DNA from 2 places in the Bradyrhizobium sp. CCGB12 genome. Region 1 is predicted to be linked to the other one. Evidence: riboswitches for the same ligand, from Rfam matches in the RefSeq annotation. Region 1 holds a riboswitch; the other holds the start of a gene.
What was found. A riboswitch is a leader RNA that binds a small molecule or an ion and turns the genes downstream of it on or off. The one in region 1 is predicted to bind cobalamin.
Positions count from the first base shown of each region.

Region 1 (14,626 bases):
ATGGCGGGCTATCACCAATGATCCCCGGGATCCGAACTGTCTTCCGCTCCCTCGCAGGCTGCTTGAGCTCGACTGATTGCTTTTCCTGCGTGTCCTTCTCAGCCATCCGCCGGTTGCGGTCAAACGTCAACAGGCGATGCAGCTTGATGGTCTGGCCAATCAGATTGGCGATCATGGTCAGAAGCCGCACGTCATGATCGAGTCGAACACTCGACCTGTGGTCGACGACGCGATCGATAGTTAGCGTGCCAGCGACTTTCGCATCAATGCGAATGGGAACGCCGATGAACGACACTACGACATCATTCGACGCGCCGAGCATATCCATTTCCGCGGCAGTAAAGGCGGGCTCAATTGCTACATTTTCGGCAATGAGCGGGCTGTCCGTCGCCACGATCTGGTCAATTGCCTTGAGCGGTAGACGCATCCGGTAACGCTCGTCACTGCCCTCGCTCCAGCCGGGGCCGACGGTAATGTCCGGCATTCCATCATCGTCGAAGAGCGAGACGATGCCGTGTCGCATGTGCACAAACGATTGCAGAAGGTCGACGACGTTCGCCAATGTGACCTCTAGGTCGCATGGGGACGTAATTACTTTCGTAATTTCAAGGATGCCGGTCAGCGCACTCTCGCGCAACGGCTCTATGAACACCCGTGGGGCCGCCTCCGATTCCGAGTGAAGTCTTTCGCGTGCGGAAACAACATGCAGCATAAGGAGGTCTTCCTTGTCAAGATCGCCCTCCCTGGCACCTTGTTCGGTTTTACGAGATTCGTGTTGCATGTCGTCTCGCTCTAAGCGCCATATTGACGAGATGACATAGAAGAATAGCAGGTTTTCATTGCATAACGGCGCTTACGGCACCGTTTCTTGTTCTTGTGGCGGAGTTACCCGGGCCCTGACGCGAGTGAGACAGGAGTCAGGTTGATAGGGCCCCAACTGCGGATTGTCATAACCAACTATAGATGTTGGCCTCCGTTGATCGGCACCTCGGTGCCCGTGACATAACTCGCAGCATCCGAGCATAGGAAGAAGAGAACCTTCGCGACCTCTTCGGTGTTGCCCAACCGGCTCAATGGGATGCTCGGCAAGAGACGCGCTTCCGTTTCTGGTGACAACATGTCCGTCTTGATTTCTCCCGGCGCGATTGCGTTCACGCGTATTCCATGCGGAGCGTAATCATGCGCCATTTCACGTGTCAGACAGGCGAGCGCCGCCTTCGAAGTCGCGTAGGCACTGCCAGCAAACGGGTGCACCCTCGAGCCTGCGATTGAGGTCACATTGACAATTGATCCTGATGCGGCTTTTAGCTCGTCAAAAAACCCCTGCGCAAGCAGGATCGGAGCCACCATGTTAAGGTGAAACACCTTCATCCAGGTTTCGAGTGACGTCGTCAACGACGTCAACCGCGCGCCATTCTGCCCTTTTGGCGAAACGCCGGCATTGTTGATTAATGCGTGTAAGGGTCCACCTGCGAGGCGCTTCTTCACCTCGGCAATTGCACGCGGCAGCATGCGATGGTTACTGAGATCCACCTGGATATGGTCGCCCGGTCGTGAGTCCCATGGGCACCGCTCGTCATCAAATGGCTGGCGCGCGCAAGATATGATGCGCCAGCCAGCTTCCGAAAACAGCTTTGCGGTAGCGTGACCAATGCCACGCGTCGCCCCAGTCAGCAACAGCGTCCTCCGTTCTCCCCGCTGGGAACCGGCTTCAACGCCTGAAAGCGGGATGTCCACGTCCGACGCCGCATCGCCATTTAGTAGATCAAGACTCAACCGCGCCTCCTATCCTCTCGCCTCGCCCGAGAAACCGTTGCAGGATTTGGGCCACACCAACGAAGCGGGCGGTCCAAGTGGGGTGAGCGATCCAGCGGCAGGTCCGGAGACAGTTTCGCAGCTTTCAAACATTGCGCGTATGCTTTCTGACAACAACGCATGTTCATTACAAGGCCAATTAGAGGACCTGCGCATGTGGTCGGCCTCCTGTTCAGGGTTCACACGATCCGCAACGGCTAATAGAATCCTGAAGACTCTGGGCGTGCGGACAGACGATGAGCCGCGTCATGATCCTGATCGAATTGGCCCCCGCCTAATTGAGGCCGATCCACAGCGATGCGCCTCATTGACGCTGCAAGAATACTCTCAGAACGCCTTCCGGGAAGCCCAGCCCGCGCTTGAACGATCGCAAATCAGACGTAACCCGCCTCGTACGTTAGGTTCATCTACGATTTGCGTTGGACACCATGTCCGTTCTGCCTGGCCGATCAAGCATAGGCACTTGGCGCATCATGCATCATGACGCAATCAAACAGTTGGGCTGTTTGTAGGCGTCGGCGTCGCGCGGAATGATGATCCTGCGGGTGCGGCTTGATGGGATCACCGCCGTGGCGCCGCTCTCCGCGATGGTCGCGCGCAGGGCGTTGCAGTCATAGTCTTTGTCGGCGAGCACGGCATCGCCGCTCTGGCCATCGAGCAGTGCGGGCGCCTGGGTGATGTTATTAACCTGTCCAACCGTGACGATGAAGCGCAGCGGATGGCCGAGCGCATCGGCCAGCATGTGGATCTTGGTCAGTCCGCCTCGGGAGCGCCCCAGCGCCCGATCTTTGGCCCCCTTTTCCGCTCGTCGCCTGCTGATGGGCACGAACGATGGTGCTGTCGATCATCAGATACTGGTTGTCATGACCGGGGGACAGAGCAGAGAACACGCGCTCCCAGACACCAGCATGGCACCAGCGGTTGAAGCGCTGATGCACCGTTCTCCACTTGCCGTACCGCTCCGGCAGGTCGCACCAGTGGGCGCCCGACCGCAAAACCCACAAACATCCGTTGACGAACGGACGGTTCTCCGCAGCTGACCGTCTCGATCGCCAGCTTCCCCAGGCAGAAGCGGCGAAATCCTCGCCCATTGCGCCTTGGTCAGCTCATATCGCCTCCATCATCCGCACCGTGTCGAATCACGGTGCTCTATGAATCAGCTATCAACCGATTGGGAATCCTGAATGTCGATCGGCCCTAGGCGGGAGCATCGTTGCCAGTGATGCGCAGCCGGCTAGCTATGATCCGACGGTCACCCTCAATGACGAGCGTCGCGTGTTCGTCAAAATCGGCGCCAGCGAGGAATTGCCGTCGCCGAGTTCGCGCCTCTGGTGTGCCGCGGCATTTGTAGTGCGAGACCAGCGTCGACCGCCGTCCTACCGCACGCCGCGGAAGGAGCTCGATGTCCGCCCCGTGACAAGATCCCGTTCACGTGAAGGCGTAGTGCTTTTCAGTCGGTCTAATGATCGCGAAGCGCCGGGTTTTTCTCGTGAACGGAAGGGTAAAGTTCGATCCGCAGAGATCAGGTTGCCGCTCGTAGCTCCCGGGCAGCTGCGACCATGTTAACCAAGGCCGGACGCACTTCCTCCCACTTTCGGGTTTTCAGGCCGCAATCGGGATTAATCCATAGTTGAGAGTCGGAGAGCTGTTGGCGCGCGAGCGTCAGGAGGTGTTTCATCTCGGCCGTATCAGGAACGCGCGGCGAATGGATGTCATAGACGCCCGGACCGATCTGATTTGGGTACTTGTAGCTCCTGAAGGCGTCCAGCAGTTCCATCTTCGATCGCGACGTCTCGATCGAAATGACGTCGGCATCCATATCCGCGATAGCATCAATGATGTCGTTAAATTCGGAATAACACATATGAGTATGAATCTGCGTTTCGTCTGCAACGACTGAAGAGCAAATGCGAAAGCTGTCTACGGCCCAATCGAGATAGCTTTTCCACTGTGACTTGCGCAGCGGCAATCCTTCACGCAACGCCGCCTCGTCTATCTGAATGATTTTTGCTCCGGCGTTCTGAAGGTCGGCCACCTCGTCCCGGATCGCGAGCGCGATCTGTACGCAAGCCTTGCTCCGGGGGATATCATCACGAACAAACGACCAGTTCAGAATGGTCACCGGCCCAGTTAACATTGCCTTCACCGGCTTCTCGGTCATCGACTGCGCATAGCGCCACCAGTCGACCGTCATCGGCCTCGGACGGGAGACGTCTCCAAACAGAATCGGCGGACGGACGTAGCGTGAGCCATAGGACTGAACCCAGCCGTGTTTCGTGAAGGCGAAGCCCGATAGCTTCTCACCGAAATACTGCACCATGTCATTTCGCTCGAACTCGCCATGCACGAGCACATCGAGCCCTATGTCGTCCTGCCATCTCACTGCACGCGCCGTTTCCGCTTTGAGAAACTGCTCGTACTGCGCGTCACTCAACGTTCCCTGCGCGTGGGACGCACGGGCACGACGAATCTCCGCAGTCTGCGGGAATGATCCAATCGTCGTCGTTGGGTACGCTGGGAAGGCGAATCGCGCGCGCTGAAGCTCGACACGCTCAGCGTACGGCCTGTCGCGGCGACGCATTGTTTGGCCAATCGTCGTCATACGTCGGGTGACATCGGCGTTGTGAATCTTAGACGACTTCTCGCGAGCCACGGCCGCCCGTTTGGAAGCCGCAAGGCGGCGAGATACATGGGCATGATTGCCGGCGAGCGCACTTCCCAATGTGGCCAGTTCCTTGATTTTCTGGACCGAGAACGACAGCCAACTCTTTACATCGAAATCGAGATCGCTTTCGAGCTCCAGGTCGACTGGGACATGAAGCAGCGAACATGAAGGAGCGATCTCGACGCGGTCATGACCCAGCTTTGCGATAGTGGGCGCCAGCTTGTTGAACAAGTCCGGCAGATTGGAGCGCCAGACATTTCGCCCATCAATGACTCCAAGTGAGAGAACGAGATCGCTCCGGGCTATGGCGGCGATGAGGCTCAACTGATCTGAGCCCCGAACCAGGTCGACGTGAACGCCAGCCACGGGCAAGGCCAAGGCTGTATCGAGATTGTCGCCGAGGCTCCCGAAATAGGTAGCCAGCATGATTTTGAGGCCGGGTACCTGCTTTGCGAAATGGGTATATGCCCGCCGCAATGAGCCGCGTGATGCTTCGTCTAGGTCAAGGACTAGGCAGGGCTCGTCGAGCTGAACCCATTCCGCACCTCGCGCGGCTAGTTCACGAAGGACATCGACATAGACCGGTAGAAGCTGGTCCAGCAGCAACAGTGGATTGAACGCTGGATCTGCGCTCTTGCCGAGTTTCAGGAAGGTGACGGGTCCAACCAGCACGGAGCGCGTCTGGTATCCAAGGCTCTTTGCCTCCTCGTATTCCTCAATCGGCTTACGCGAGGAAAGCTTGAAGGTTTGGTCCTTGCGAAGTTCCGGGACCATGTAATGGTAGTTGGTGTCGAACCACTTTGTCATTTCCTGCGCTGCCGCGCCGTGTCGATGATCGGCATGCCCACGATCTGCATATTCTTCTGCGCCGCGCGCCATGGCGAAGTAGGTCTTGAGTGACACCGGCCCTGCCACCCAACCGTAAACGTCGGGAATCGCGCCGACCATCACGCTGGTATCGAGCACATGGTCATAGAGCGAGAAGTCGTTCGAAGGAATGACGGTCGCGCCGAGCGACTTTTGCCGGGCCCAGTTGGCGAGACGAAGTCCGGCCGCAGCCTCCAAGAGCTGCGCTTCGCTTGACTTACCGGCCCAGTAGCTCTCAACCGCGAATTTGAGTTCGCGGCGCGGACCGATGCGCGGCATACCCAGCGTTGCAACGCGAACTGAAATGTTGGACATCGCTTCAACCCCATGTTTGGAGGCGAGGCGAAGGTGGATGCGCGCAGGTACAGGCCGCCGCAGTGGCAACTGCTTGACGCACCACCGGGACACCCCGCCCGTGGACGAAATCGTTGCCGGGGCAGGTCTCCTGGCTCGCGGATCATCGCTGCTGTCCGGCCTTCCCGAAGCCAACCGGCCTCAGTGACAATATTGGACAGCGGCTCGCCGCTTACAGTTGCGGGGGCAGCGCCGGCATCACACCGGCTTCCCTCTTAGCTCCGGATCAAGCGAGACCCAGAGAACCTCGGACGGAATCAACTTCCTGCAAAACAATCGTTTCGTCAACCCTTCAACATCGCGGCCGCATCCTCCTGGCCGATTGGACACACGCCAAATGGGGAGACATCTGATCCGAGCCGCAACGCATGGCCAAGCCTCGTGACGTCCGCCCGAGTGGATTGTAAATATCTGCCGACCATTTGTGCGCGCGCGGGCTTCACACGTCTCCGGTACCGTTTGCCATCGGCTGGCTGCTGGCGACCGCCAGATCATGGTCGCGAAGTGTGGTCATCGGAAACAGTGGGTGCGCAGGCAGAGGCGTCTGGTCTTCGACTTCGGAGTCTCGATCAATTCGGGGCGTCGCGACGCGGCTTATCCGACGAAGCCGTGGAGGACCTTTTAAAAGAGCGTTCCGGCGCGAATCTGAGGCGGCATGTGCCTGCTGGGCGATTTCATCTCACTTTGACGGAACGGCAATGAAGCCTGGCGCGCTCTGTCGGACTGGGGGCAGGGCGTTGTGGCGATCTCGTGTCGAAAAGCCGTGATGCTATCGAGAGCGTCGCGAAGTACACATAGCATTTGATCAGAACGCGACGGAATGTTGCGATCACTACGAGGGAGAGTGTTTGCGCCGAGCGCATCTCGGACGGAGTCGCGTTGCGGCAAACCAGATTATGTAAAGGTACGGAGCACCGGCGTCGCATTTGTTGCATGCACAGCGCCATAAAGAGTAAGTTGTAAATCGCGATCATTGGCGCGGCCGTGCGGAAGCAACGCGAACTGATGGCATCTTTGTTGGGAGCGAAGATCGAGAGTGGCTGTTCAAGTTCGCCAAAGAGTATGACGTGCTAGTGCGGCCGCCCAAAACTGGTAGCGTGCATGAAGTGGCGCGAGCCAGACCTAAGCCCAGAGTTCTAGTGCTCCGCAGCTTCCCGACAGAGCCTCGAGCGGGTCGCCGACGACGGCGAGGTTGGCGCCCTGGCTCACGACCGCGGAACTGACCGGTGATCAGACTTCCGCCGCTAGCTGGTCGCGCCCTCGGTTTGTGCCCTCCGACCGGAATTGGATGGTGAACCAGTCGCTTAATCGACCGTTTGCTGGCTACGTACGCACCTTCTTCCAAGAGGCGTGAAGCCTTGGCATCCGGAAAAGCGGCGCGTCGACCAACTCGGGCCTTGAGGCCGCTAGCAGTTTGGCAGCTTCACGGACATCCGGGCTGCAAGTTTTGAAGAGCATTTCAGTGAAAGAGCATCGCGACTGCCCGCCATATCCCAGCCCAGAGCAGCGCATTAAAAAGGAGCGCTGCAATCAGCCCGTAGTTCCAAACCCTCCTCGGTCGCGAATCATTGCCATGTGATCTGCAATAGGCGGTGTTGCGTTTGAGCGTCGGTTGTCTCATGGGGCAGCGTTCTTCCTACACTGATCAAGAGCCATGGCGACATATGCTGCTGAGTTGGCTCCAGCGAGACCTGCGTCGCATTGGCGGCTACGGTCATCATCGGCAATCGGCATGCCATGCGAAGAACGTCACAGCGCTGAGAAAAGCGGCGTCTGAGCCGGCCGGCAGAGTGATTTAGCTACGCCATTGTCGGGTTATCGACATAGACGTCCTAAGCCGGACATCACCGACACGAGAAGGCGTCCTTTCAAACAGAAGTATGCCTGCACGGCTTAGCTTCTCCTCATTCGCTGGGAGCTATCGGCCGAAAGGCGCTCAAGCAATGCGGCAATGTTTAAGGATGTTCTCGCAGCTTGATGGCGGCTGGGCGAGAAGTCTGCTGGTGAGACATTCCAGGAAGGTGTCCTCGAGCGCCAAAGGCTGCAGGACATTCTTGGTCAAGGCTCCGTAGCACGGCGCACTTGTTCAGCATCACATCAGTTGTCCCCCGTCAGGTATTCGAGCATCCTATTGCAAGCCCCCTCAGCCGTGGCGAACGTTCGGAAGGGCGAACCACCGATTTTTATGGCGCCACGGCTATCGCCAAGCGGTCGCCACGACGCCACATAGCCGGAACGTCCGTGAAAGCCGGGGCCGGTCGGGGTCGCATAGGTGATCACAAATGAGAAACTACGGCCAGTTGCGCTCCATACTTCCAGGTGCTCGACGGCTCGGTGAAATTGAAGGGTCATCGCCAGTCGTTCACCTGTAGTTGGGAGCTCCACGCCAGAATGAAATGGACCGTGTTGTGGGGCCGTAGAGATCGCCACTGCCGCCTCGGATATATCGGTAAGTGACGCTTGCGTCGTGCATCGGCGATCGCTGCAGGATAAGTCAACGTTCGAACTCAATCACACTCGACAGGTTAGTCGACGCTCCTGCGAGAATCGGGCCAGTTGCAGTATTGCCCCTCAAAGATATAGCCGCGCTCAATTTGAGCATGCCAAGCAAGTTACAGTCTGAGGCCGGGCGAACGCATCAACAGCCGGCTATACCCGGCCGAGCGTTGGCTATTAGAGCGATCAGTTGCGGTTAAACACTTCTTGTGAATACTCAACGCGCGGTCTTGTCACACTGCAGCGCGGTGCCGAAATCCAACGGCTTTACTACTGATCTGCGCGCAATCTTGCGCCACATTACTCTGGACACGGTTGGCGATCGGAGACGATAAACTTGGAGGGATGCGTTTCCAGAGCGACTCATGAGTTACTGCGCGGGGTCGCGACGAGTCGGTCGGACAAGAAGTTAAAGCTGAGGCGATCCTCCCTATCCTGGAAAGTCTCGCGTCAAGGCAGAGCAAATCTTCAAGGAGCTAGTGACTGTCTGCACAGACGATGGAAGCGCTCGTCGGCACCAAGCGTAAAATATTCGTGGCGCCACACAGATGACTTATTGTCACTGTTTCAGGCTCGGGGGGGCAGCGAGGGCATTCGAACGACCAACTTACATTGGGAGGCACGATCGATGAGCTATCATCGTGTTTGCGACCAAACTGGGTGAGGGGACCAGATAGGAGTTCCGTTGCTACCAATTACGTTGCCAGGTCTTGAATGGACCAGGGATGGTTAGCGACATAATGTAGCGTCTCTCTCTACTACTGAACCGGTAGGCGCTCGTCGGTCACGCTCATTGTATGACAAAAGCCCCATCAAGCTCACGCTGTCGTGCAGCAACTGGCACCTGACAGCAGGCGATGTGGCGCAAACGTGCAAGCACCGTCTCGGTGTGACGATGAGAGGCTTCGTGGAATGTGGAGAGAAGCCATCAGAGTTCGATAGACGTCATTGGAGTGGGTGATGATCGACATCAACCACTCTTAGCTGGTGGTTTAAGATGCGTCGGTATCCCGGGCGATAGTGCCTGAGTTTGGGGCTGAGGCGCAGCCGGAGCCTCTTGGTAAGATGGCGAATAACGTCATCTATGCGGGATTCAACGATATGCGCCGACCAAAGGAGCGAGTGTGCGATCGCAGATCATAGAAAAGCTTGAGACGGGGCGCATACGATCTGGCCGACTTGCGAGTGCTCCTGGATCAGGTCCTTGTGGCCATTTTCTTGTGCAAGGGCCCTGTGGCTGTAAGCTCAACATCACCGCACTGGTCCGCCCAGGCTGGGAGCATGTCTCCGTCTCGACGCCACGGCGTTGTCCAAATTGGGACGAGATGTGTTTCGTTAAGGACCTGTTTTGGGACGAAGAGGAATGTGTGATGCAGCTGCATCCGCCCCATTCGCAATACGTGAATAACAGTCGGTACTGCCTGCATCTTTGGAAGCCCATTAATCGGGATATTCCGATGCCGCCACCCGGCTTCGTAGGCATCGTTGGGTTGGGACCTTCCGAGGCAGCTATCTTGCTTGCACAGATGCAGGCGCGATCGTGATGTGCTGGAGAGATAATCCAGTGCGCAATTCTGCTTCGCGTAACACCTCCGCCAATCCATACGCAAAGCAAACGCTTTTGATGGAAGTACAGGCAGGCGTCGATTGGCTCGATGTCGCCGATTAGTCGGCACGTCGCCTTGCAATTGTGGCATTGCATTGGCCGCGGTTGGGCTGGCCTCACGTTCACGCGCCACTGACACATCATGCCTGTCGAGCTGCGGCTTCAGCATGCCGGTGATTGACCTTGATCGGGATAGATGGGGTGGATCGACCATTTGAGTTGCGCGCTGGCGGGTATCGTCGATAACGCCGCGCGGCCGTAGGAACAAATCGCCTTCTTGCGCGGCATCCGCGCCGGTGGGCAGGTTATGATGGCCTTTGTCGTACTGAGCACAGGCCTTCTGGTCAATGCGGTTGTCCGGCGCGTGAAATCGGTGCTGTCAATGACTTGATGTCACGATAGATAAATCGCCAGCGCGCAACTCGACCTTGGCTTCTCGAAAACAGGTGACGTAGCTACAAGGACCATGCTGGGCTGTCAGGCCGACATTGCGATCATATACGTTGATATAGACTATATACGTTGATATGCGTTGCATCGTGGCGCATCGCGTGTGATTCCGCTTTAGAAGAGGGAAGCTTCAGTGGATCACCGCGCCAATGGAAAAAGTCGACGAACATCAGCATATCCTTTCGCTGCTTCAGAAGCCAAATCCGGTTATCCTGGACATCGGTTGCAACGATGGAACGGACGCGAAACAGTTTCTCGAACTGTGTTCAGGCGCCCAACTATACTGCTTTGAGCCGGATCCCCGAGCGAGCGCTCGATTCAAGAAGAACATGGGTCCGTATCTCGACAAGGTCAATCTCTTCGAAATCGCGGTCAGCCATCGAAATGGGAAGGTGGATTTCCATCCAAGTAATGGAGAAGGAGATGCAAAAGAATGGGACCTCTCTGGCTCAATTCGCCGACCCAAAAACCATCTCACTGAATATGATTGGGTCCGCTTCGACAACCCCATCTCAGTTGAAACGCGAAGGCTGGACGACTGGTGCAGCGAAGCCGGGCTGCACAATATTGATTTGATCTGGATGGATGTGCAAGGAGCCGAGTCTGATGTCATCGCTGGAGGGACGCAGACGTTGAGCAACACGCGCTTCCTCTACACGGAATACAGCGACCGGGAGCTCTACGAAGGGCAGTTGTCCTTGCGAGCCATTCTCGATCTATTACCTCTCTTCGAAGTGGCGACTCACTATCCACGCGAAGTTGAGGGCGACGTCTTGCTCAAGAATAAGCGTTTTTGAGCGAAATTCCATCTCTGAATTGGTGCAGAAGTTTCGTCCTCTAACGTCTCGAGGCGTGACAGAAGGGCTGAAACTTGCTTGAGGCTGCCTTCTCTGATGGCGGCTTTATCGTGCTAGTGAAACGTTGCGCGGAACAATGACGACCCGCTCCAGCCATGGTGATAGCCCTTGCGCGGGCTTGCTAGACTGCTCCGACAGAGGTTCGATGATGCGCTCCCCTGGCGGTTTACTGCTGAGGGCGAAGGGATGGGTGGTACAGCCAAGCTGGCAATAGCCGGGCTGCTCAGCTGCGTCCTTTAACTCTTGCGGGAGTCTTTTGCGGCGCCGTAAGCCAACGAAGCGGAGCGACCCTTTCGCGAACTCGCCGCTGTAAGCCCAACCTGGAGAGCAGTTGCGGCGTCGACATAGGAAGCATCGTACCGCCAGTAAGCAAAAAAGGCCCGGCCTCATTTTCTGAGGCCGGGCTAAAGTCAGTCTGGAACGGAGCGATGCTGCTACACATCGCACCAAGCGTCGGCAAAGAGAGGGCTGCCAACGGCTTATTTGCGGTCAGGAGGTGCCGCAAATTCTAATGCCAAATCGACATTCGACTTAAATTTGGTATCGCCTCCATCGCTGCTGAAGACGAGAATAGCCTTCGCAATCGGCACACGCGACAAGGCGGGCAACTTGGTCAGTATTCGCTCGCGTGTCTGGCGCCGCGCAGACTACTCCTTAGCGTCAGGGCATGGCATGCTTCGCTGAGGATTTTCAGTTTTTGCGTCATATGCTTTCGAGTTCCGTCCAACGCCATCTCGCTTCGCATAGCCCGCTCTCCTCGATGTTCGCGACTTCGTTCAAGATTGTACAATGTGACGTTACGTGTGATTCAAGGCCTTTCGCGAGCGGCTGCACAAAATTACTAAACGTACTGGCGCTCAGAGTCGCCAAGATCGTCTGTAACTTCCTAGCTAATCTGTTCTGGAAGCTCGCGCGGTTTGCTTAGTCGACATGAACCTTCACACTATATCGAACCTTCTCGTTTGCTATACCAATGCCAGGTATATTCGGCGATCTTGAGCGAGACAGGGCCCTTTTGGCCAAGAACGGCATCAGATGGTCCGAGCGAACAGGCGACTTACCGGCAAGGTCTCCGATTGAAGAATTGTCGTGAGGGGCATGACGAGCTCTGCTCATCTGGATGGTACATCACGAGAACGGTCGTGCCGCGCTGACGACTGGCTGGCCCGTGCTCTAGGAAGCGGCCAGCCCTTCGTAACATTCTCGTCTAAAGCGATTTGTCAGGTCAATCCAATGGACGCTGCGCTATACATTGATTTCAGTTGGCTCGATATCTTGGCCACCTGCGGCGGCTCGACTTGCACGACCGTCAGCTCAGCAGATCGACTCTGCCGGTCTCGAGCCGATAAAGACCCCCGACCACCTTCAGCCTGTTCTGTTCGATTGCCATCTTCAGAAGCGGGGCTGCTGACATGAGCTTATAGACGTTCTCAGCCACATTTTGCCGGATCGCATTGGCGAGTGCATCCCCGCTCTCCTGCGAAGAAGCCTTTACCGCGGGCGCAAGTGCAGCAACGAGCGATGGAATGTGCCCGGGCAGAATAGTGTCATCCTCTAAGGATTCGATGGCGGCACCGATGGCGCCGCAGCGATCATGGCCGAGGACCAGGATTAGCGGCGTCTTCAGCACGTGCACCGCATATTCCATGCTGGCGATGGTCTCATCGTTGGCGCAATTGCCAGCCACGCGGCAAACGAACAGATCGCCAAGCCCGCTATTGAAAACATACTCAGGGACAATTCGTGAATCGGCGCAGGTTAGGACTGCCGCATATGGATTTTGACCGCCGACCAGAGCTTTGCGTTCGTGCCTGAAGTCGCCGCCACGCGCCACGCCTCGAACATAGCGCGTATTGCCTTCCATTAGTCGCTTCAGCGCAGCCTTTGGCGAGAGCAAGTTGCATGGTTTGGGCGGCGCTGTTGGGTCCGCCGCGCTCGCAATCTTGCCGCCAAGCAGTATGCCCGCCGCCGAAGCAGCGAACAGCATTAGAGAACGGCGGGATGGCGCCGTCGGACGACGCAGGAAGGGGAGGCAGTCTTCGCACATGTATTTCCTCTCAGCGCGCTTCGCAAGCGCGTTGCGTGACCTTCGGGCTCCGCCTCGCTGCAGAACCAGCGACTAACAAAATTGCGCTGCGCCAACCGAGTGACACAGGTAAGTGATCGAAGCGCTCGCCCTCGGACCAGTAGCACTCTCATCGAGCGTGGTTCCGAAACGGCTCCGATCAGAATCTGAAGGGTGGCCGCGACCTTCATCACGAATTTCAGACTACGTCCTGACGCAGCGTCAGGTTCAAGCGCTTTGTTCCCATTCGGGTCTTGCGCCGTATGCCAGGACACCGGTAGCCTCTCTCCAATGCAGTATTTGGCGGCATATTCGCAGCGCAGTTTCTGCCGAGTGCGGAACGAAGTTGGATAGCCAGAATGTATTCCGCCGATTCCCTTGACGAGCAGGACCTCACGACCACTGTCGCGGCGCGAGAGGCCCCCGGGGCAAGACCAATCTGGCCTAGGCACGCCGCATCATCCGCCAAGGTCAGTGAATAGCGAGCCCACAATAGGGCTCCGCTCCTGGTGAATAGCTAAAGCACGTTGGCCCTGATGCGGGAGAGAGAATGCACCCGCGAGATTGCACGAAATGATCATTGAGCCGGCGGAGTGCGAGCTTTTACCCGGAAATGTTTGCGACTGTATGGATGGCTGTTTCTGAATATGAGCCGTTCAACTGGGACAAGCCGAGAGTCCATTTGGCGCAATCACGGGCGAATTTGTAAAACAGAGCGGACAAACGTTGCCAAGTTCGGCAGAAGCGTAGAACTTGCGACAATACTGTCGGAGCCAACACCGCAGTGTCAGGTCTAAGCCGACCTGCTACAGCTGAGCTACGGGGGACCTTCAAATCTCTTACGGCACGCCGCTTGCTTCGATGCGGCCGGGCACGGTCCGGCGCGCATCTGTTGTCGTGACCGAATGCACATTGTCCGTTCGCTCTGGCCAGCTTCAAATTGCGCCAGCCGCACCGCTCAAGCAGTTCAGGATACGTTCTATGAAGCAGTCACTCCTCGCCGCCGCGTTGCTCTCAATGGCATGTTTGGGCGCTCCGGCGTTGCCCCAGAAGCGGGTCCCTACCACTGAGGTGGAGGATCCGTTCCTTTGGCTCGAGGAGATCGACGGACCACGCGCACTCGCTTGGGCGCGCGCCGAGAACGATAAAACGCTCGCAGCGCTCCAATCAGATCCCCGGTATCACCGATTCTATGAAGAGGCGCTGGGCATCCTTCAAGCCAAGGACCGGATCCCGTATGTTTCGTTGGAGCGGCAGGGGCTCGACAATTTTTGGCAGGACGAAAGCCACGTGCGAGGCATCTGGCGGCATACCACATTCAACAGCTATCGCAGCCCGGAGCCACACTGGGAGACTATTCTCAGCATTGACGAGCTGGCCGTCACGGAGAAGAAGAACTGGGTCTTCAAGGGCGTTAGCTGCCTGCCGCCCGAAGAGCGCCTCTGCCTCGT
Region 1 is NZ_JANADO010000001.1:5,484,547-5,499,172, reverse strand. Features, by position in the region: gene nifA (nif-specific transcriptional activator NifA) at 1-781, opposite strand, end outside; gene NLM27_RS25405 (SDR family oxidoreductase) at 958-1,737, opposite strand; gene NLM27_RS44045 (transposase) at 2,294-2,593, opposite strand; gene NLM27_RS44040 (transposase) at 2,499-2,906, opposite strand; gene metE (5-methyltetrahydropteroyltriglutamate--homocysteine S-methyltransferase) at 3,338-5,662, opposite strand; cobalamin riboswitch at 5,765-5,957, opposite strand; gene NLM27_RS25385 (FkbM family methyltransferase) at 10,403-11,050, shown strand; gene NLM27_RS25380 (carbonic anhydrase) at 12,420-13,157, opposite strand; gene NLM27_RS25375 (prolyl oligopeptidase family protein) at 14,157-14,626, shown strand, end outside.

Region 2 (14,485 bases), 1.5 Mb from region 1:
TGCCGGTCTCGACACTGCGCCGGCTCAAGGTGCTCTGCGACACCGGTGGTCCGGTCGCGGCGCAGGCGGCGATTGCGCAGCTCGCGCTGGCCTCGGGTCTCTATGCCGGCCCGGTCGTCGGCGAGATGAATGTGCCCGAGATGGGATTCTATGATCCCGCACGTGGTGTCATTGCGGCGCCGTCGGCGGGTGAGGGCAAGCCGCTCGCGCTTGTGACGTTCTATCGCTCCTATCTCACCTCCGCGGATACGGGGCCGGTTGATGCCTTGATCGCCTCGCTGCGCGAGCGCGGCTTTGACGCCTATGGCGTCTTCGTCACCTCGCTGAAAGCTGCGGGCGTCGCCGATTGGTTGCGCGCGCATCTCGCGCAAAATCCTGCGGCGGCGATCGTCAATGCGACGGCGTTCTCTGCCGTGGGCGACGATGGCACGACGCCGTTCGATGCCGCGTCCTGTCCGGTATTTCAGGTCGCGCTTTCGACGGCGCGGCGCGAGGATTGGGCGGAGTCGCTCCGCGGCCTGTCGCCCGGTGATCTCGCGATGCATGTGGTGCTGCCCGAAGTCGACGGCCGCGTATTTACGGGTGTCATTAGCTTCAAGTCGGCAGCCGAGCGCGATCCGGATCTGCAATTCTCGCATCTGGCGCACCGGCCTGATGAGGAGCGCGTAAAGGCTGTCGTGGCGCGCGTCGCGGCCTGGCGTCGCCTTGCGGAGACGCCGGTTGCCGAGAAACGGCTGGCGATCGTGCTATCGAACTATCCGGGCCGGCCGCACCAGATCGCGCATGCGGTTGGGCTCGACGCGCTGGCATCGGTCGAAGCACTGGTGTCCGATCTCGCGGCGGTCGGCTTCGACATTGCGCCGGTCGATGCGCTCGGTGAAGCGCTGCTGAAGCAGAGTTTGAGCTGGAGCGTTGCCGATTATCGCGCGGCGCTCTCGCGCCTTCCGCTAGTTCTGCAAGACGATCTCGCGCAAGCCTGGGGGGCGCCGGAGGATGATCCGACCTGCGGCGACGGCGCGTTTCATTTCGCTGCGATCCGATGCGGCCGCTCGATCATCGCGGTCCAGCCGGAGCGCGGCGATACGTCCGCGCGCGATGCCGATTATCACGATCTCGCCCGCACGCCGCGCCATGGCTATGTCGCGTTCTATCTCTGGCTCCAGGGGCAGGGCAGCGATGCCGTCGTGCACATGGGCGCGCATGGCACGCTGGAATGGCTGCCCGGAAAATCCGTGGCGCTGTCATCCGCCTGTTGGCCGGAGGTGCTGATCGGCGTTCTCCCCGTCATCTATCCTTTCATCGTCAACGATCCCGGCGAGGCCGCGCAGGCCAAGCGACGTATCGGCGCCGTTACGATCGGTCACCTGCCGCCACCGCTGGAAAATTCGGCGGTGCCGGAGGGCCTGCGCCGGCTTGAACGCCTGCTCGACGAATACTCGACGGCCGATGGTCTCGATCCCGCCCGCCGTCAGCGCCTGATCGCCGCGATCCGCGACGAGGCGCGTACGGCCGGGTTGGAAGATGATCTTGGCCTCGATGCATCGGCGGCTCCGGCCGAAGCGATCCCGCGGATCGACCGCTTCGTCTGCGATCTCAAGGAGAGCCAGTTCGGTGACGGCCTGCACGTGTTCGGCCGCGGAGCCTGCGGCGAGGCGGAGCGCGATGCTCTGCGCGCCGCGCTCGCGGGCCAGCGCATTGCGCCGGGGCCGTCCGGCTCGCCCTATCGCGGCCGCCAGGACGTGCTGCCCACGGGGCGCAATCTCTTCGCCGTCGATCCGCGCGCGGTGCCGACGCCATCGGCGCATGCGCAGGGCATCAAGCTCGCCGAAGAGCTGCTCCGCCGTCATTTGCAGGATCACGGCGATTGGCCGAAGGGCCTCGTCGTCGACCTCTGGGGCTCGGCGACGATGCGTACTGCGGGCGAGGAATTCGCGATGGCGCTGCATCTCGCCGGCCTTGCGCCGCGCTGGGATCACGCCTCCGGCCGCGTCACCGGCTACGACATCATCGCGCCGGCCGAGCTCGGCCGCCCCCGCATCGACGTCACGCTGCGCGTCTCGGGTCTGTTCCGCGATGTCTTCTCCGGCCTTGCGCAATTGTTCGAAGCTGCAGCCGAGGCGCTCGCGAGCCGCGAGGACGAGAGCGACGACAATCCCTATCGTCATCGCACCTCGCGCGTATTCGCGCCGCGGCCCGGACAATACGGCGTCGGCCTGTCGGCGATCCCGGATGCCTTCACGCCCGAGACGCGTGATGCCGCCGGGGAAGCCTGGCTGTCGGCGTCGTCCTGGGCATTTTCCGCGGATGGCGCACTGCAGCCGGATCGCGCCGGCATCGAACAGCGGCTCGCGTCCGCTGACGCTTTCGTCCATGTGCAGGACCTGCCGGAAACCGATCTGCTGCTCGCCGCCGACTATGCCGCGCATGAAGCCGGTGTTGCGGCCGCAGCGGCGCATCTCGGGGCGGCAGGGCCGGCGCTCTATCACCTCGACACGACGCGCCCCGACCAGCCGCACGCGCGCACGTTGACCGAGGAAATCTCGCGCGTCGTCCGGGCGCGCGCGGCCAATCCGGCCTGGATCGCGGGCATGCTGCGCCACGGTTTTCGCGGGGTGGCCGAGATCACTGCGACGCTCGAGCACATGGCCGCCTTTGCGCATCTTGCCAGCGCCGTGCCGCCGCATCTGTTCGACCTCTACTACGATGCGACGCTCGGCAATGACGACATCCGCGCCTTCATGGCGCGCGAGAATCCGGCGGCGCTCGCCGCGATGGAGACCTGCTTCACGCGCCTGCATGAGGCCTCGCTCTGGCGAACGCGCCGCAATTCGATCGCGGCTGCGTTGCGGGAGGCATCATGAGCGCTTCCGCGGTCAAGGGCTGGTGTCCCGGCGCGCTGCGGCCGATGCAATCGGGCGACGGGCTCGTGGTTCGCGTGCGCCCGTTCGGGGGGCGGCTCGAGGCAGCGCAGATTGCTGGCCTTGCGGAGCTTGCCGAACGCTTCGGCAATGGCCTGATCGACGTCACGAGCCGCGCCAATCTCCAGATCAGGGGTGTCAGCGATCAGAGCCACCGGCCGTTGCTCGACGGCCTCGCGCGGTTGGGACTGCTCGATCCCGACCCGGAGACGGAAGCTCGCCGCAACATCCTGGTGACGCCGTTCTGGAGCCCCGGCGATGAGACGCAAGCGCTCGCCGCCGAGCTCGAAGAGGCGCTTGCCGACAGCAGGCTCGAGCTCCCCACAAAATTCGGCTTCGCCATCGATGACGGGAGGTCGCGCGTGCTGGCGGGCGATTCCGCCGATGTGCGGATTGAACGCGATCGCACTGGCCGGCTCCTGGTGCGCGCCGATGGTGCGAGGCTCGGCCGTTCCGCTGGGCGTGGCGGGGCCGTGAGCACGGCGCTTGCGCTTGCAGGCTGGTTCATCGCGTCCGGCGGCATCACGGGCGGGCGAGGGCGCATGGCGACCCACATCGCTTCCGGCGCGGCATTGCCCGGAACCTTGCGCGGCGAGACCGAGCCGGCCCCCGTGATGGCCGCGTTGCGGCCCGGACATTATCCGCAAGGTGCCATGGTCGGTGTCGCGTTCGGGCAGATGTTGCACTCGACGCTGCATCAGTTTTCCAGCTGCGGTCATGCGCTGCGGATGACGCCGTGGCGGATGGTTCTGAGCGAGGGCAAGCGTGCGATGCCGAGCGCCGCAGGTCTCATCACCGAGCCCCACGATCCGGCGCTGCGTGTCATCGCCTGCAGCGGCGCCCCGCGGTGCCGCGAGGCGCATGCCGACACCCGCGCGCTCGCCGCTGCGCTCGCGCCGCGCATCGCGCCCGATACGCGACTTCACGTCTCCGGCTGCGCCAAGGGCTGTGCGCATTCCGGCGCCGCTGCGGTGACGCTGGTTGCGACTCGCGTCGGATTCGATCTCGTCCGCGGCGGCTCGACGCACGACGAGCCTGCCCTGCGCGGCCTGAACGGCGCCGACATCATCAGCGATCCCTCCATTCTGGTGGGAGGGCACTGATGCCGCACACTTACGAGACCGACGGCGCGGCGATCTATCGGCAGTCCTTCGCCACCATCCGGGCCGAGGCCGATCTTGCGCGCTTCACGCCGGACGAAGAGCAGGTCGTCGTGCGGATGATCCATGCCGCCGGCATGGTGGGCCTCGAGGCGCATATCCGCTTCACAGAGGGCATGGCGACTGCCGCGCGTGCGGCCTTGAAGAAGGGCGCGCCGATCCTGTGCGACGCGCGCATGGTCTCGGAGGGAATTACGCGCGCGAGATTGCCCGCGGCCAACGCCGTGATCTGCACGCTCAGTGACGCCGCCGTTCCCGCGCTCGCGCAATCCATGCGCAACACGCGCTCGGCCGCGGCGCTGGAGCTGTGGCGACCGCATCTGGGTGGCGCGATCGTCGCAATCGGCAATGCGCCGACCGCGCTGTTTCATCTGCTCAACATGCTGGAGGACCGCGACTGTCCGCGGCCGGCCGCCATCATCGGCTGTCCCGTCGGCTTCGTCGGAGCTGCCGAATCCAAGGCCGCGCTGATGGCCGATCCGCCGGTGCCGGCGCTGACGGTCGAAGGCCGCCTCGGCGGCTCCGCGATCACGGTTGCTGCCGTGAACGCGCTGGCGAGCCGGAGCGAATAGTCATGGGGCGCATCATCTGCTGCGGTCTCGGCCCCGGCGATCCTGATTTGATGAGCGTGCGCGCCGACCGCACGGTGCGCGGGGCACAGCACGTCGCCTATTTCCGCAAGAAGGGCAGGCCGGGGCAGGCGCGCCGCATCGTCGAGGGCATGCTGGCACCTGATGTCACCGAATATCCGATGGAATATCCTGTTACCACGGAGATCGCTTTCGACAGCCCCGAATACGTTCAGCTGCTTGCCGGTTTCTACGACGAATGGGCCGAGCGCCTGGCGCGGCTTTCGCGCGCGGTCGACGTCGTCGTGCTGTGCGAGGGCGATCCCTATTTCTACGGCTCCTTCATGCATCTGCACACGCGCCTGCAAGGCCGCGTCGAGATCGAGGTGATCGCGGGCATTCCCGGCATGGTCGGTTGCTGGAACGGCGTCGGCCAGCCGATCGCGCTCGGCGACGACGTCACGACGGTGCTGATGGGGACGCTGGCCGAAGACGAGCTCGAACGGCGCATGCGCGATTCCGATGCGCTCGTCGTCATGAAGACCGGCCGCAATCTCGCAAAGGTGCGCCGCGCGCTCGCTGCCGCAGGCCGACTGGACGATGCCTGGTTGGTCGAGCGTGGCACCATGCCGGGCGAACGCGTCGCGCGGCTCGCCGAGATCGATGCCGCCGATTGTCCTTACTTCGCGATCGTGCTCGTGCACGGCAAGGGCCGGCATCCGGGCGCGGCCGAATGACGGGCACGCTGACCATCGCAGGCCTCGGGCCGGGCAGCGACGCGCTGGTGACGCCGGAAGTCTCCGCCGCGCTCGCGTCTGCGACCGACATCTTGGGCTACGCGCCGTATGTCGCGCGGGTGCCGCCGCGAGCCGGGCTCACCCTGCATCCCTCTGATAATCGCGAAGAGCTTCATCGCGCGAGCGAAGCCTTGCGGCTCGCCGCCGAAGGCGGGCAGGTCGTGGTCGTTTCCTCCGGCGACCCCGGCGTGTTCGCGATGGCCTCGGCCGTGTTCGAGGCGCTGGAGCAGGCGCCGCAATGGCAGGAACTGCCGATCCGCGTGCTGCCCGGCGTCACCGCGATGCTGGCGGCGGCTGCCCGCGCCGGCGCGCCGCTCGGCCATGATTTCTGCGCGATCAACCTCTCCGACAATCTCAAGCCCTGGACGGTGATCGAGAAGCGGCTGCGACTCGCCGCGGAAGCCGATTTTGCCATCGCGCTGTACAATCCGCGCTCGGCGAGCCGGCCGGAGGGATTTGGCCGCGCGCTCGCCGTGCTCCGGGAGGCCGGCTGCGGCGAGCGTCTCGTGATCTTCGCGCGCGCGATCAGCGGCTCGGATGAGCGGATCGAGACCGTCACGCTGAACGAAGCGACACCCGAAATGGCCGACATGCGCACGCTAGTCATCGTCGGCAATTCGCAGACGCGCCGCGTCGGCCGCTGGGTCTATGCGCCGAGGCGGGCGCGATGACAGAGCCACTGCAGCACTTCAGCGACGCTCTCGACTCGCAGCCGTTCGGGCAGTCTTGGCCGCGCAATCATGATCACGGGCAGGCTGAGCATACGGGCCGCATCGATCTTGGCGCGTGCGCCGTCACCGCCGGAATTGCGGGCGACAATCCATGCGATGCTGCGCGTGCGCATCATCTCAAGCTCACCTTCGAGCGTGAACGGTCCGCGCGACACGATCACATCGGCCGTGAAGGGCAGGGGCTTTTCGGGCGGATCGACGAAGCGCAGCGTATAGGCGTGTTCCGGCCGGCTCGCGAACGGCGCGATATGCTGGCGGCCGATGGCGAGGAACACTTTTGCGGGCGACTTGGGCAGCGCGGCGACCGCGGCGTTGACGTCAGGAATTTCGATCCAGTTGTCGCCGGGCGCTTTCACCCAAGCCGAGCGCTCCAGCGCCATCAGCGGCACGCCGGTTTCCGCGCACGCTTCGACCGCGTTACGGCTCATCTCCGTCGCGAAGGGATGGGTCGCGTCGATCACATGCGTGATGCCTTCGCGCCTGAAATAATCGGCAAGCCCGCTCACGCCACCAAAACCGCCGATGCGGGTCGGCAGCGGCTGATCGGCCGGCGTGCGGGTACGGCCACCATAGGAATAGACGGCATCGATGCCGGCGCGCGCGATCTCCGCGGCGAGCAGGCTCGCATCGGCAGTTCCGCCCAGAATGAGGGCGCGAATCATGGATGATTCCTTGGCTGATCCCTGGCTGACCATCATCGGTATCGGGGAAGATGGCCTTGCGGGGCTATCGGAGGCAAGTCGAAAGGCGCTTGCCAAGGCAGAAACCGTCTTCGGCGGCGAACGTCATCTGGCGCTTGCGGAGGTCGGCGGTCGCGGCCGTCCGTGGCCGGTGCCGTTCGACGCGGATATCGTGCTGAGCTGCCGTGGCCGGCCAACAGCGGTGCTCGCCTCTGGCGATCCCTTCTGGTACGGCGCCGGAGCTATCCTTGCCGAGAAGCTCGAGACAAGCGAGTGGATCGCGCATTCGGCGCCGTCGACATTTTCGCTTGCGGCCGCGCGGCTGGGCTGGCGCCTCGAAGCCGTTGCCTGCCTTGGCCTCCACGCTGCGCCGTTCGAGCGTCTCGTGCCGCACCTTGCACCGGGCGCGCGCATCATTTGCCTGGTGCGCGACGGGAAGGCGGCCAGTGATCTCGCAAAATGGATGAGCGAGCATGGATGGGGAGCCTCGAACTTCTGGACTCTGGCGGCGCTCGGCGGGCCACGCGAAAGCATCAGGGAACATCGTGCCGATGGCTTTGCGGACGACCTCGCTGGAAACCTGATTGCAGTAGCCGTCGAGGCGAAGGGCGGGCAGGGCATGCCCCGCAGTTCGGGACTTTTGGACGATTCCTTCGTCCACGACGGTCAGATCACCAAGCGGCCGGTGCGCGCGCTCGCGCTCTCGGCGCTGGCGCCCCGACCCGGCGAACGGTTGTGGGACATCGGCGCGGGCTCGGGGGCGATCTCGGTCGAGTGGGCGCTGTGCGGCGGGACAGCCATTGCGATCGAAGCGCGCGAGGATCGTGTCGCGAACATTCGCAGCAATGCCGCCGCGTTCGGATTGACGCATCGGATCAGTATCGTCACGGGGCGGGCGCCCGGCGCTCTGGCTGCACTGGACGCGCCGGACGCTGTCTTCATTGGTGGCGGTCTCGATCACGCGATGTTCGATACCGTCTGGTCGCAACTCGCGCCGGGTGCGCGGTTGGTCGCCCATGCAGTCACGTTGGAGACGGAAGCGCTGCTCGGCGAGCTGCACCAGCGTCACGGCGGTGAGCTGATGCGGGTGGAGATCGCGCATGCCGCTCCGCTCGGCCGCTACAGGTCCTGGGAAGCGGCACGGCCTGTGGTGCAATGGAGTGCGGTCCGATGAAGGTTGCCGGGCTCGGATTCAGAAAAGATGCAACGCTGGCCTCATTGCGCGAGGCGCTTCTGGCCGCCGGCGGCACCGACGGCCTTGCGGCGGTGGCGACCGTCAGCGACAAGGCCGACGCCGAAGCGCTAAAGCAGCTCGCGCGCGAATGCGGCCTGCCGATCAAGGCGGTCCCGGCGAATTTGCTGGCCGGCATCGACACGCCGACGCAGTCCAAGCTCGTCACGGAAAAGTTCGCCACCGGCTCGGTTGCCGAGGCCGCGGCGCTCGCGGCGGCCGGCCCTCGCGCGCGGCTGATTGCGACACGGGTGGTCTCGCAGGATCGCACCGCGACTGCGGCGATCGCCGAAGGAGACGGCACATGACGGTGCATTTCATCGGCGCCGGACCCGGTGCTCCCGATTTGCTGACACTGCGCGGACGCGACCTGATCGCGGCTTCTCCGGTCTGCCTCTATGCGGGATCGCTGGTGCCGGAGGGCGTGCTGGCGCATTGCCCGCGAGGGGCGCGCATCGTCAACACTGCACCGATGTCGCTCGACGAGATCATCACGGAGATCGCCGCCGCGCATGCGGAAGGCAAGGATGTCGCGCGGCTGCATTCCGGCGATCTCTCGGTCTGGTCGGCGATGGGCGAGCAGCTTCGTCGCCTGCGCGCGCTCGGCATTCCCTACACCGTGACGCCGGGCGTGCCATCTTTCGCTGCTGCTGCGGCCGCGCTGGAAACCGAGCTGACGCTGCCCGGCCTCGTCCAAACCGTGGTGCTGACACGCACACCAGGTCGCGCCAGCGCGATGCCTGAAGGCGAGAAGCTCGCTGCCTTCGCCGCCACCGGCGCAGTGCTCGCGATCCATCTGTCCATCCATCTGCTCGACAAGGTCGTCGCCGAGCTCACGCCGCATTATGGCGCGGACTGCCCGGTTGCGATCGTCTGGCGCGCGAGCTGGCCGGACCAGCGCATCGTCCGCGCGACCCTCGGCACGCTCGATGCCGCCGTGGGGAGCGAGATGGAGCGCACGGCGCTGATCCTGGTCGGCAAGACGCTTGGCGCTGCGGATTTCGACGAGAGCCGCCTCTATGCCGCCGACTATGACCGCCGCTATCGGCCTGTCGGCACCGAGCCGCGCTTTCCGGAGGTGTCGTGATGGCGGCCGGCCTCGTCATCTCCGCACCTGCCTCTGGCGTCGGCAAGACAACGCTGACGCTGGCGCTCGCGCGCGCCTGGCGCAATCGCGGATTGAACGTGCAGTGCTTCAAGAGCGGCCCCGACTATATCGATCCCGCTTTTCACGCCGCGGCCACGGGACGCGCGTCCGTCAATGTCGATAGCTGGGCGATGGACCGCGGGGGCATCGCGCATCTCGTCAGCCGCGGCGCGGATGCCGACGTCGTGCTGGCCGAGGGCTCGATGGGTCTGTTCGACGGCGTCGCCGCGCGCGGTGTCTCCGGCACCGGCGCCACCGCCGACATCGCGGAGATGCTGGGTTGGCCGGTGGTGCTGGTGATCGATCCCTCGGGACAGGCGCAGACGGCGGCCGCGATTGCCGCGGGCTTGCGCGATTATCGCGCCGGGGTGCGCCTTGCCGGCGTCGTGCTCAATCGCGTCGCTAGCCCGCGTCACGAGGATCTCGTGCGGCGTGCGCTTGATGATGCCGGCATTGCCGTGTTCGGCGCACTGCCGCGCCACGCCGAGATCAGCCTGCCGAAGCGGCATCTCGGCCTGGTGCAGGCCGAGGAGCAGGCGGAGATCGGCAAGCTGATCGACGAGGCCGCGCGCTTCGTCGCCGAGCATGTCGATCTCGATGCGGTGCTGCGCTTCGCTGCAAGCTGGTCGCCGCAGCCTGCCGCGAATGGTCTCAACGTGATGCCGCCCGGCCAGCGCATCGCGCTGGCCCGCGATGCCGCGTTCTCCTTCGTCTATCCGCATATGCTGGAAGCCTGGCGGGGGGCCGGCGCCGAGATCTTGCCGTTCTCGCCGCTGGCCGATGAAGCGCCCGACGCAAGCGCTGACGTCTGCTGGCTGCCCGGCGGCTATCCCGAGCTTCATGCCGGCAAGATCGCGGCCAATGCACGCTTCCGCAGCGGCCTGCGTGCTTTTGCCGAGACGCGGCCCGTGCATGGCGAATGCGGGGGCTATATGGTGCTGGGTGCTGCTTTGACCGACGCCGACGGTATCAGCCATGAGATGGCGGGGCTGCTCGGTCTGGAGACCAGCTTTGCCAAGCGCCGCATGCATCTGGGCTATCGTCTTGCCGAATTGGCCGCGCCGATCCCGGGGCATCAGGTCGGCGCGCGGCTGCGTGGCCACGAGTTTCATTATTCGACCATCCTCGCGCAGCCCGATACGCCGCTGGCGGTCGTGCACGACGCAACCGGCGCGGTCATCGCCGAGACCGGCTCGCGACGGGGCCACGCCACCGGCACGTTCTTCCATCTGATCGCGGAGGACCGGTGAGCGGCTTCGTCACTTTCATCTCCGCCGGCCCCGGCGATCCAGAGCTGCTCACGGTGAAGGGGGCTGCGCGGCTGCGCGAGGCCGACGTCGTGCTCTATGACGACCTTGCCTCCGGCGCGATTCTTGACCTCGCCCGGCCCGGCGCCAATCTCGTCGCAGTGGGCAAACGGGCAGGGCGGCCCTCGACCAAGCAACACCACGTGAACCGCCTTTTGGTCGACTATGCCGCGACAGGTGCGCGTCTGGTGCGCCTCAAGTCCGGCGATGCCGGCATTTTCGGCCGGCTCGAGGAGGAACTGGAGACGCTGCGGGAGGCCGGCATCGGCTACGAGATCATTCCCGGCGTCACCTCGGCCTGCGTTGCCGCCGCGCAAGCCGGCATTCCCCTGACCCGGCGCCACACCTCGCGGCGGGTGCAGTTCGTGACAGGAGCCGACGTTACCGGCGAACTGCCGCCAAACCTGAATTGGGCGGCGCTGGCGGACCCGGAGGCAACGACCGTGGTCTATATGGGCCGGCGCACCTTTCCGGCGCTTGCCGCGAAATTAATCGAACATGGCCTCGCCGCTGATACGCCGGCGCTGTTCGCGGAATCTCTCGGCCGTTCCGACGAGCGGCTGGTCCGTACCACCATTGCCGAACTCGCCGAGCAGCTTGCGCGCGGCGGCGCCGCTTCTACGGCCGCCGTCATCCTGTTCGGGGCGCTGGCGGGGGATTATCCGTCATGATGGCCGCGGTCGCCCTTCGCCCCTTGACGCCCGGCTGGCGAAAGAGGCACACAGGAGAGGCATGGTGCTCGACGCGGCGCAAAGCGCCGGAGCATAATCGGGAATGGGGATGGGCGGACCCAGTTGCGGCGCCCAAAACCCCAGCCGCCCCCGCGACTGTAAGCGGTGAGGGGCTCCGAACCGCCACTGGGCCGCAAGGCACGGGAAGGCCGGAGATCCCCAGTGAACCGCGAGCCAGGAGACCGGCCCTGCACGTTTTGAGGCCAAGGCCGTCGGGTGTGACGGCAGGAAGGATCTGAGCCATGCATATCGAACCCGGAATCGTGACGGGCGCCAAGCTCGTGCTGAGTTACGCAACCGGCATCGCCGCAGGCGGCGTTGCGCTCAAGCTTGCGGTCGAGACCGTGCGCGAGCAGGGCATCGGCTCGCTCGCCGTGCGGACGCTGGCTACCACGGCCCTCGTGTTCGTGTTCTTCGAGATCCTGCCGCACTTCCCGGTCGGCGTCTCCGAAGTGCACTTCATTCTCGGTTCGACGCTATTCCTGTTGTTCGGTGCGGCGCCGGCGGCCCTCGGCCTTGCGTTCGGCCTGCTGCTTCAGGGCGTGTTCTTCGAGCCCGCCGACATCCCGCAATATGGCATGAACGTCACGACGCTGCTGGTGCCGCTATTCGCGATCCAGGCGATCGCCACGCGGATCATTCCGCGCAACACCGCCTATGTCGATTTGAGGTATCGTCAGGCTTTGGCGCTTTCGACGACCTACCAGGCCGGCGTGATCGCCTGGGTGGCGTTCTGGGCGCTCTATGGCTCCGGCTTTGCTATGACGAACCTCGCCAACATCGCGACGTTCGCCGCGTCCTATGCGCTGGTGATCGTGATCGAGCCGCTCGCCGATCTCGCGGTGCTGGCGCTGGCGAAATCGCTGCGCGGTGTCACCGCGCCCGGCCTCGTCACGCCGCGCCTGCACAACGCGGCATAAGAGACCAGCGAAGGACGGTGCGGCCGTCCTTCGCGCTCGCGATGCTCACGCTCTCCCTGATAGGCATCGGTTGCGGCGATCCCGGGCAGCTCACGCGCGCCGCGATCCGTGCCATCAACGCCGCCGATCTCGTCCTGATCCCCCGCAAGGGGACGGCGAAATCCGATCTTGCGGATCTGCGGCGAACGATCTGCGCGGACGTGCTCACCAGCGCGAGCACGCGGATCGCCGAGTTCGATCTTCCCGTGCGCGATGCGGGCGAGACGGATTACCGCAAGGGCGTGGACGATTGGCACGATGCCGTGGCCGCGACCTGGTCGCAAACGATCGCGAATCATCTCGAAGGTAACGGCAAGGTCGCGCTGTTGATCTGGGGCGATCCATCGCTTTACGATTCCTCGCTGCGCATCGCACGGCGGCTCAATCCGTTGCCTGATATAGAGGTCGTGCCCGGGATCACCTCGATCCAGGCGTTGTGCGCGGCGCATGCGCTGCCGCTCAACGACATCGGCGAGCCGTTCCTGGTCACGACAGGCCGCCGCCTGCGCGAAGGCGGCTGGCCGCAGGGCGTCGACACCGTGGTGGTGATGCTCGACGGCGGCGCGGCGTTCCAGTCGCTCGATCCGGCCGGGCTCCACATCTGGTGGGGCGCCTATCTCGGCATGCCCGATCAGATCATCATGTCTGGTCCGCTCGCCGAAGTCGGCCCGCGCATCGTCGCCCTGCGGCAAGAGGCGCGCGAGCGGCATGGCTGGATCATGGACAGCTACATTCTCAAGCGCCTGATGTAAGCGAGGCAGCATGCTCCCCGAATGGGTCACCCAGAAATGCCCTGAGATCTCCGCGCATCATCGCGAGGCAGCGATCGGGCGGCAGGCGCAATTGACCAAGCCGACCGGCGCTCTCGGCCGGCTCGAGCAGCTCGCCATCGAGCTTGCGGGCCTGCAGGCGACGGAGCAGCCCCGCGCCGCGCGCGTGCCGATCATCGTGTTCGCCGGTGATCACGGCATCGTCGCGCAGGGCGTGTCGGCCTATCCGCAAGCCGTGACCATCGCGATGATGGCGAATTTTGCCTCGGGCGGTGCTGCGATCTCGGTGCTGGCGCGTGAGCTTAGCTCGAACCTCGAAGTCGTCGATGCCGGTACGCTGGCCGAGGCGGAGATGGCGGGCGTCGTTACCGACAAGCCGCGTCGTGGCACGCGCGATTTCAGCGTCGAAGCCGCGCTCACACCTGCCGAGTTGGCATTCGCCTTCGAAACCGGTCGGCGCGCCGTCGCGCGCGCGGAGGCCCATCAGCCCGATCTCCTGATCTTCGGAGAGATGGGCATCGGCAACACCACGACGGCGGCGGCGATTGCAGCAAGCCTGCTCGGCATCAACGCCGAGGAGATCGCGGGCAGCGGTACCGGCATCGACGCGGCCGGCCGCGTGCATAAGGCGCGCGTGATTGATGCTGCAATCGCGCGGCATGGCGTTGCGGGAGCGACGCCGGAGCAGATCCTGTGTGCCATCGGCGGTTTGGAGATCGCGGCGATCTCAGGCGCCATCATTGCGGCCGCACAGCGCCGCATCCCCGTATTGATCGATGGCTTCATCGTGTCGGTCGCAGCGCTCGTAGCCGTACGTCTCAATCCCTCGTGCCGGCCGTTCCTGTTGCCGTCGCATCAATCGGCAGAGCAGGGGCATCGGCTGGTGCTGCGTGCGCTGAACGTGCAGCCGTTGATCAGCCTCGATCTCAGGCTCGGCGAGGGATCGGGCGCCGCGATCGCATTGCCGCTGGTGCGCCTCGCCTGCAGCCTCCACAACGGCATGGCAACCTTCGCGCAGGCCAATGTGCCGGACCGGCCGGCCTGATACGCATCAAGCCGCGCGCTGATTGACCGACACGACGCGCCAGCCGCTCGCGAGCCGGTCGATCCGGGTCAGCGACAGCGGATCGATCACGAAGCGCAAGGCCCCTTGCGGTGTCAGATCCAGCGCGATGCAGAGTGCAGCGCGGATCGTGCCGGAATGCACGACGAGCGTTGCTGGTCCGGCTCCGATCCGTGACAGACCCAGCCGGACGCGCGCGACCTGATCTTCAAAGCTCTCGCCGCCCGGTGGCCGCCCGTGCGCCGGATCGCTCCAGAATTGCGCATGGGTCTCGTCGCCAGCCGCGGCGATCTCGTCATGCCGACGGCCGGTCCAGTCGCCAAAATCCTGTTCGCTGAACTCGGGCACCAGCTCTGGCGCGAGCCCCAGCGCCTGCGCGGTCTCGACCGTGCGCCGCGACGGGCTGGCATAGCTCGCCGCGC
Region 2 is NZ_JANADO010000001.1:3,951,331-3,965,815, reverse strand. Features, by position in the region: gene cobN (cobaltochelatase subunit CobN) at 1-2,861, shown strand, start outside; gene cobG (precorrin-3B synthase) at 2,858-4,021, shown strand; gene NLM27_RS18765 (precorrin-8X methylmutase) at 4,021-4,650, shown strand; gene NLM27_RS18760 (precorrin-2 C(20)-methyltransferase) at 4,653-5,384, shown strand; gene cobJ (precorrin-3B C(17)-methyltransferase) at 5,381-6,115, shown strand; gene NLM27_RS18750 (cobalt-precorrin-6A reductase) at 6,091-6,837, opposite strand; gene cbiE (precorrin-6y C5,15-methyltransferase (decarboxylating) subunit CbiE) at 6,848-8,029, shown strand; gene NLM27_RS18740 (cobalamin biosynthesis protein) at 8,026-8,394, shown strand; gene cobM (precorrin-4 C(11)-methyltransferase) at 8,391-9,173, shown strand; gene NLM27_RS18730 (cobyrinate a,c-diamide synthase) at 9,173-10,483, shown strand; gene cobA (uroporphyrinogen-III C-methyltransferase) at 10,480-11,211, shown strand; cobalamin riboswitch at 11,257-11,477, shown strand; gene NLM27_RS18720 (energy-coupling factor ABC transporter permease) at 11,514-12,191, shown strand; gene cobF (precorrin-6A synthase (deacetylating)) at 12,233-12,982, shown strand; gene cobT (nicotinate-nucleotide--dimethylbenzimidazole phosphoribosyltransferase) at 12,993-14,045, shown strand; gene NLM27_RS18705 (histidine phosphatase family protein) at 14,052-14,485, opposite strand, start outside.
Region 2: it holds a riboswitch for cobalamin, as region 1 does, so the genes downstream of both, NLM27_RS18720 (energy-coupling factor ABC transporter permease) here and metE (5-methyltetrahydropteroyltriglutamate--homocysteine S-methyltransferase) in region 1, are expected to answer to the same signal.